One region of the Pseudoxanthomonas sp. F11 genome, then DNA from elsewhere that is predicted to be linked to it. Evidence: predicted binding sites of a transcription regulator. Region 1 holds the regulator's gene; the other holds the start of a gene.
What was found. Region 1 encodes FliA, which starts transcription of late flagellar genes. Its sites were predicted from a motif close to TAAAGTTTNNCNNNCNNNGGCCGATAA; they were not measured.
Positions count from the first base shown of each region.

Region 2: V8246_RS14735 (methyl-accepting chemotaxis protein) is a predicted target of FliA. The motif match lies at 1,640-1,666, and genes of this name have one in related genera.

Region 1 covers NZ_JBANLZ010000006.1:180,934-184,334, reverse strand. The annotation lists gene V8246_RS16905 (protein phosphatase CheZ) at 1-486, opposite strand, end outside; gene cheY (chemotaxis response regulator CheY) at 486-866, opposite strand; gene V8246_RS16895 (RNA polymerase sigma factor FliA) at 1,062-1,814, opposite strand; partial or broken gene V8246_RS16890 (MinD/ParA family protein) at 1,811-2,623, opposite strand; gene flhF (flagellar biosynthesis protein FlhF) at 2,679-3,401, opposite strand, start outside.
Region 2 covers NZ_JBANLZ010000004.1:406,418-409,818, forward strand. The annotation lists gene V8246_RS14730 (histidine kinase) at 1-375, opposite strand, end outside; gene V8246_RS14735 (methyl-accepting chemotaxis protein) at 420-1,610, opposite strand; gene V8246_RS14740 (chemotaxis response regulator protein-glutamate methylesterase) at 1,898-2,968, opposite strand; gene cheD (chemoreceptor glutamine deamidase CheD) at 2,965-3,401, opposite strand, start outside.

The DNA.
Region 1 (3,401 bases):
CGCGCCAAAGCCTTCATGCACGCGCCGCACGATGCCGGCCACCCGGCGGATGATCTGGCCGGTGAGGTCCTGGTAGCTCTGCGCCAGCGCCATCTCGGACAGGCCCTTGCCGATGCGGTCCACCAACGCAGCCTGTTCGGGCGACAGATCGGTGCCCTTCAATTGCGTGGCGTAGCCGCGGCACTGTTCGGCCAGATCCAGCGTCGTGTGGCTGGCCTGTTCGGTCATCTCGACCACGTGGTCCAGGCGCGCGCAGGCGTCGTCGAGCTCGCCGGCACCGGTGGGGGGCAGTTCGCCCAGGGTCTGCGCCAGTTCGCGCGCCAGTCGCCCCAGGCCCTGCATCATGGGCTGGGTGCGCCAGGCCGCGATCGCGTCCAGTTCCTGGCGCCAGCCGGCTTCGTCGCCCTGTTCCAGGGCGTCGAGCGCGTGCTGCAGCTTCTCCACCAGGGCGGCGCGGGCGGTACCCACATCGGCGACGGCATTCATCAGGCGGCCGCTCCCAGACGCTCGAAGATCTTGCCCAGCTTCTCTTCCAGCGTCTGCGCGGTGAAGGGCTTGATGATGTAGCCGTTCACGCCGTTCTGCGCGGCTTCGATGATCTGCTCGCGCTTGGCTTCGGCGGTGACCATCAGCACCGGCAGGGTCTTGAAGCGGTCGTCGGCGCGAATGGCCTTCAGCAGTTCGATGCCGGTCATGCCCGGCATGTTCCAGTCGGTGACCACGAAATCGAAGCTGCCCTGCGCCAGCGCGGTCAGCGCGGTGCTGCCGTCGTCGGCCTCGGCGGTGTTCGTATAGCCCAGGTCGTTGAGCAGGTTCTTGATGATGCGGCGCATGGTGGAGAAATCGTCCACGATCAGGATGCGCATGTTCTTGTTGGTCACGGGTGCTCCGGTGCTGCGTGGACGGTGGGTCTGGTGGCGATATCGGCCGGGGTAGGGAAAGGTTTAGGGAGCCAGCGACGTCGCCTTTGTAGGAGCGCCCTCGGGCCCGATGCTTTTCCCAGGAATTCGAGCAAGAGCATCGCGCCCGGGGGCGCTCCTACAGGTATGCATCGTCCGGGGTCACTCGTCGTCGCCCAGCCCCGCGTCCGCCTTCTCGAACACCTGCAGGCGGCCGCGCAGGCGCACCATGGCCTGGCCGTGGATCTGGCAGACGCGCGATTCGCTGACGCCGAGCACCGCACCGATCTCCTTCAGGTTGAGCTCCTGCTCGTAGTACATCGACAGCACCAGTTGTTCGCGCTCGGGCAACTGGCCGATCGCCTTGACCAGCTGCTGGCGGAACTCGCTGCGTTCCAGGTGCTGCTGCGGCGACGGACCGCCGGTGCGCGCGGTGTTGGGTTCGCCATGGTCGTCGATGTGCGATTCCAGGCTCAGCACCTGGCCGCGCGCCGCGTCCTCCATCAGGCGCAGGTATTCGGGCAGCGGCATGTCCATGGCGCTGGCCACTTCGGTGGCGATGGCGGCACGGCCGGTGCGCTGCTCGATCTCGCGCACGGTGGCGGCGGCCTGGCGGGCGCGGCGGTGCACCGAGCGCGGGACCCAGTCGCCGCGGCGGATCTCGTCGATCATCGAGCCGCGGATGCGGATGGATGCGTAGGTCTCGAACGAGGCTCCCTGTTCGGCGTCGTAGCTGCGCGAGGCTTCCAGCAGGCCGATCATGCCGGCCTGGATCAGATCGTCGATCTCCACGCTGGCCGGCAGGCGGGCAGCCAGATGGTGGGCGATGCGGCGCACCAGGTCGGCATGCTGGGCGATGACGTCGTTGGCGGCGGTGCGCTGCACCGCGCGGTACTGGGCGGCGGCGGTGTTCATGCGGCCACCCCGCGCTGGATCAGGCGTTCCACGAAGAACTCCACGTTGCCGCGGGCGCCGACCGGGGGTTGCCAGCGCGCCGTGGTGCGGGCGATCTCGGCGATCGCGCGCGCCGACGGGCTGCCCGGATAGGCCTTCACCACCGCCTGCTGGCGCTGCACGGCGCGGCGCAGCCAGTCGTCCTGCGGCACGGCGCCCAGGTAGTGCAGGGCCACGTCGCCGAGGAAGCGTTCGCAGACACGCGCGAGCTTCTCGTACAGTTTCCGGCCTTCGTTGGGGTCGCGCACCATGTTGGCGATCACGTGCACGCGGTCCAGCCCGCGTTCGCGCGCCAGCACCTTGATCAGGGCGTAGGCGTCGGTGATCGAGGCCGGCTCGTCGCAGACCACCACCACGGTGTCCTGCGCGGCCTGGCAGAAGGTCAGCACGCTGTCGGTGATGCCGGCGGCGGTATCGACCACCATCACGTCGAGCGCGCGCTGCAGTTCGGAGAACACATGGACCAGGCCCACGTGTTCGGCGGGCGTCAGTTCGGCCATGTGGCGGAAACCCGACGACGCCGGCACCACCATCAGGCCCTCGGGGCCCTCCAGCAGCACGTCTTCCAGCTGGCAGCGGCCGGCGACCAGGTCGGCCAGGGTGAACTTCGGCGACAGGCCCAGCAGCACGTCCACGTTGGCCAGGCCCAGGTCGGCGTCCATCAGCAGCGTGCGCTTGCCCATTTCGGCCAGGGACACGGCCAGGTTCACGGATACGTTGGTCTTGCCCACGCCGCCCTTGCCGCCGGTCACGGCGATGACGCGCACCGGATGGAAGGCGCCGGGCAGGGGAGGCGTGCTGCGGGGGTTGGTCTGCAGCAGGGGGTCAGGCGACATGGGTGGCCTCGGTCGAGCAGGGTTCGTCGGCTTCGCGGCGCAGCTGGTCCAGCCGCAGCACGAGGTGGGCGCTGTTGGCGCGATGGAGGTCGTCGGGCACGCGCTGGCCGTCGGTCACCCAGGCCATCGGTAGCTGGTGGTCCACGACCACTGACAGCGCACTGCCCAGGCGACCGGTTTCGTCCAGCTTGGTCAGCACCACGCCCTGCGGCTGCACGGTGTTGAAGCGGCGGACGACTTCGTCCAGGTCGGCGAAATGGGAATTGGCCGGCAGGCAGAGCAGGGTCTGCACCTGGCCGGACGCCCGCAGCCAGTTGAGCTGGCCCACCAGGTTGCGGTCGCGCTGGCCCAGGCCGGCGGTGTCGATCAGCACCAGCTTGTAGTCGCGCAGGCGTTCCAGCACCAACGCCAGACCCTGTGCGCTGTCGGCCTCGTGCACGGCGATGCCCAGTTGGCGGCCGTAGCCGTGCAGCTGCTCGCGGCCACCGATGCGCACGGTGTCGGTGGTCACCAGGGCCACATCGCGCGCGTTGTGGCGCTGGGCGAAGCAGGCCGCCAGCTTGGCGATGGTGGTGGTCTTGCCGGCCCCCGTGGGGCCGACCAGGGCGACCACGCCGCCGGTTTCCAGCGGATCGGCCTCGGTGACGGGCAACTTCTTCGACAGCAGTCCCAGCATCAGGCCGCGACCGCGATGGGCCTCGGTGTCGGCGGG
Region 2 (3,401 bases), on a different contig from region 1:
CAGCGCCGCGTCCAGGCCGATGGCGTCCAGCTGAGGCGGGTGCAGGAGCGCGTGCAGGTCGCGCAGGATCGCCACCGTTTCGTCGCTGGTCCGAATGATGTCGTGCAGGTCCTCCGCACGCAGGTAGGCGTCGTCTTCCGACTGCACCAGGTGCGCGCCCATCCGGATGGCCGACAGGGCCTGTCCCACCTGGTTGTGCAGGGCGCGTCCCACCCGCGCGCGTTCCTCCTCCTGCAGGCGGAACAGCTGGAGCAGCAGCGTGGAAGTGGACGGCATGGGCGTCGGCCGGTGCGCAGGGCGGTCGCGGCAGTATGCCAGCCGCGCCTCGCGGTCGACCACGTGGCGAGCGGTGAAAACGCCAAGGGGCGACCGCATCGCGATCGCCCCGTGGTGGTCTCAGCCGGAAATGGACGACAGGCTCAGAACAGCTCCACCGTGCCGGCGCCCATGTTCTGCTGCGCCACCGGCTTGTGCGGCGGCCGCTCCCATTCCGTGCGCTGGTCGCGCAGGCGGTTGCCGATCAGGCGCAGCGCGCTGAGCAGCTCGTTGTCCGTCGCGCCGCCGGAGCGGTGCAGCAGTTCCTGCAGGGCGACGGCTTCCTTATTGATGGTGGCCAGGCGCTCCAGGTGCGTCACCGCACTGCCCAGCGACTGGGTGGCGATGTCTTCGAACTGCAGCGAACGGACCGCATCGGCCACGCTGGCGTCGATGGCGTGGCCGCACATCGAGACCTCGCGCATGCCATCGCCCAGCGAGGCGTTGATGGCTGCGACCTGGCTCAGCATGCCGGCGGCTTCGGCACGCGCCTCGCGGGAGCGGTCCAGGTCGCGCGAGGCCATGTGGGACACGGTGTCGCGCACCTTGGCGATGGATTCCTTCGAGCTGTGCGCCAGCTTGCGGATCTGTTCGTTGAAGGCGGTGGAACGCTCGGACAGGTTGCGCACCTCGTCGGCGACGACGGCGAAGCCGCGGCCGGCCTCGCCGGCGCGGGCCGCTTCGATGGCGGCGTTCAGCGCCAGCAGGTTGGTCTGGTCGGCGATCGACTTCACGTCCTCCAGCAACGAGAAGATGCCGTCCAGGTGCTGGGCCATATCATCGATGTGGTGCACGGTGGTGCCGCTCTGGCCGGCCACCTGCTCCAGCGCTTCCACCAGTTGCTCCATGCGCTGGCTGGCGTTCTGGGCGAAACGCGCCACGTCCACGCCTGCGCGGTCCCCGTCGCCGTTGCGGTCGATGATGCGGGCGATGGCCGCGCTCTGTTCGCGCGACTTGCGGTTCATCGCGTCGAAGCTGCCCCCGAGGCTGCCGACGGCCTCGCGGATCAGTTCGCGGGCGCGGTCGATCTCGTGGCGCGAGCCTTCGATCTCGTTGTTGACGAAGCGGCGCAGCTCGCTCAGCAGCGCATCCTGTTCGCGCACGACGCTGGCATGCTCCGGCGAGATCTGGTGCGAGTTGACGACCGACAGCCAGGCGAAGATCAGCCAGGCCAGGGTCAGCGATGTCAGCAGGGCCCACTGCAGGGCGTTGGGCCAGTCGAGACCGACCGACAGCGGGAACAGCAGGGTCAGGATGAGGGGTGCCGCCAGACGAACCAGGATGCGCGAGTACATGGGTGCTCTCTGATGAAGCTCACTGTGGAGTATCGGCCGTGCGGAACGGCTCTTTAGGCGGGAAATCCCATGGTTTCGCGCGAACGGATGATCTGTGACCGTCGTTGCTGCTTTCTGTCGGAGCGACGTGAGTCGCGACCGCGGCCTGCGAAAATCCTGAATGCAGATGGACAGGGATTCTTGCCCGGTAAGGCTCCTTGCCTGAATCGCGAGCCAGGGCAGCTTCGACCGTGCGGTCGCGACTCACGTCGCTCCTGCAGCAGGCCCGCAGTGGGGATTCCGGAGACTCAGGCGATCGCCGCCGCCAGGTCCAGCAGCCGCTGCGCGATGCGTTCCAGCGGTACGGTTTCCTTGGCCGCGCCCAGCCGCATGGCCGCGCCGGGCATGCCCCAGACCACGCTGGTGGCTTCGTCCTGCACCAGGGTGGGCGCGCCGGCCTGGCTCATCTCCAGCAGGCCGCGGGCGCCGTCGTCGCCCATGCCGGTCAGGATGGCGCCGACCGCGTTGCCGCCCGCGCTCTGGGCGACGGAACGGAACAGTACGTCCACGGCCGGCTTGTGGCGGTTCACCGCCGGGCCGTCGTCGATGCGGCAGCGCCAGCGGGCGCCGTCGCGTATCACGCGCATGTGCTGGCCGCCGGGGGGAAGGTAGGCGTGGCCGGGCAGGATGGCTTCGCCATCGGTCGCCTCGCGCACGGCCATGGCCGAATGGCGGTCCAGGCGTTCGGCGAAGGCGCGGCTGAAACCGGCCGGGATGTGCTGGGTCAGGACGATGGCGGGCGCGTCGGCCGGCATCTGCTCCAGCACCACGCGCAGGGCCTCGGTGCCGCCGGCGGAAGCGCCGATGGCGATCAGACGGTCGGTGGTGCGGAAGCGCAGCGCCGGCGGCGCCGGCAGCGCGGTGTCCAGCCCAGTGCGCGGCGCGCTGGTGCGGGCCAGCGGGCGCACGCGCGCCTTCGCGGCGGCCTTGACCTTGGCGATGATCTCGTCGGCGTAGGCCTGCAGGCCGCTGGCGACGTCCAGCTTGGGCTTGGAGACGAAATCCACCGCGCCCAACGCCAGCGCCTGCAGCGTGGTATCGGCGCCGCGCTCGGTCAGCGAGGAGATCATCACCACCGGCATCGGCCGCAGGCGCATGACGTTTTCCAGGAAGGCCAGCCCGTCCATGCGCGGCATTTCCACGTCCAGCGTCATCACGTCCGGGTTCAGGCGCTTGATCTTGTCGCGCGCCAGCAGCGGGTCGGCGGCGGAACCGACGACCTCGATGGCGGGGTCGCGCGACAGGATCTCGGTCAGGATCTGGCGTACCACCGCCGAGTCGTCGACGATCAGCACGCGGCAAGGGGTCGTACTCATCAGAACAGCTCCACGCCCCCGGTGACCGGGGCCTTGGACAGGCGGGCGCGGGCAGCGGACTCGGCGGCCAGCACTTCGGCATCGTGCGCGTGCGGCAGGCGCTGGACGACGGCGCGCCCGGTCTGCGGGAAGTACCAGACCTTGCGCGGATGGATGCCGCGCAGGTCTTCGGCCATCACCGGGATGCGCTCGGCATCCAGATAGCGGCGCACGAATTCTGCGTTGCGCGTGCCTACCGGATTGCTGGTGAACCCCTTCAGCACGTTGGCGCCGCCGAACACCTTGGCTTCCAGCCGGTTGCGTGCCGCACCGCGCTTGAGCAGGTCGTTGATCAACAGTTCCATCGCGTAGCTGCCGTAACGCGCCGGCGCACCGTCGCCCACGTTGCCGTCGGGGAGCAGGAAGTGGTTCATCCCGCCCAGTTTGAGCAGCGGGT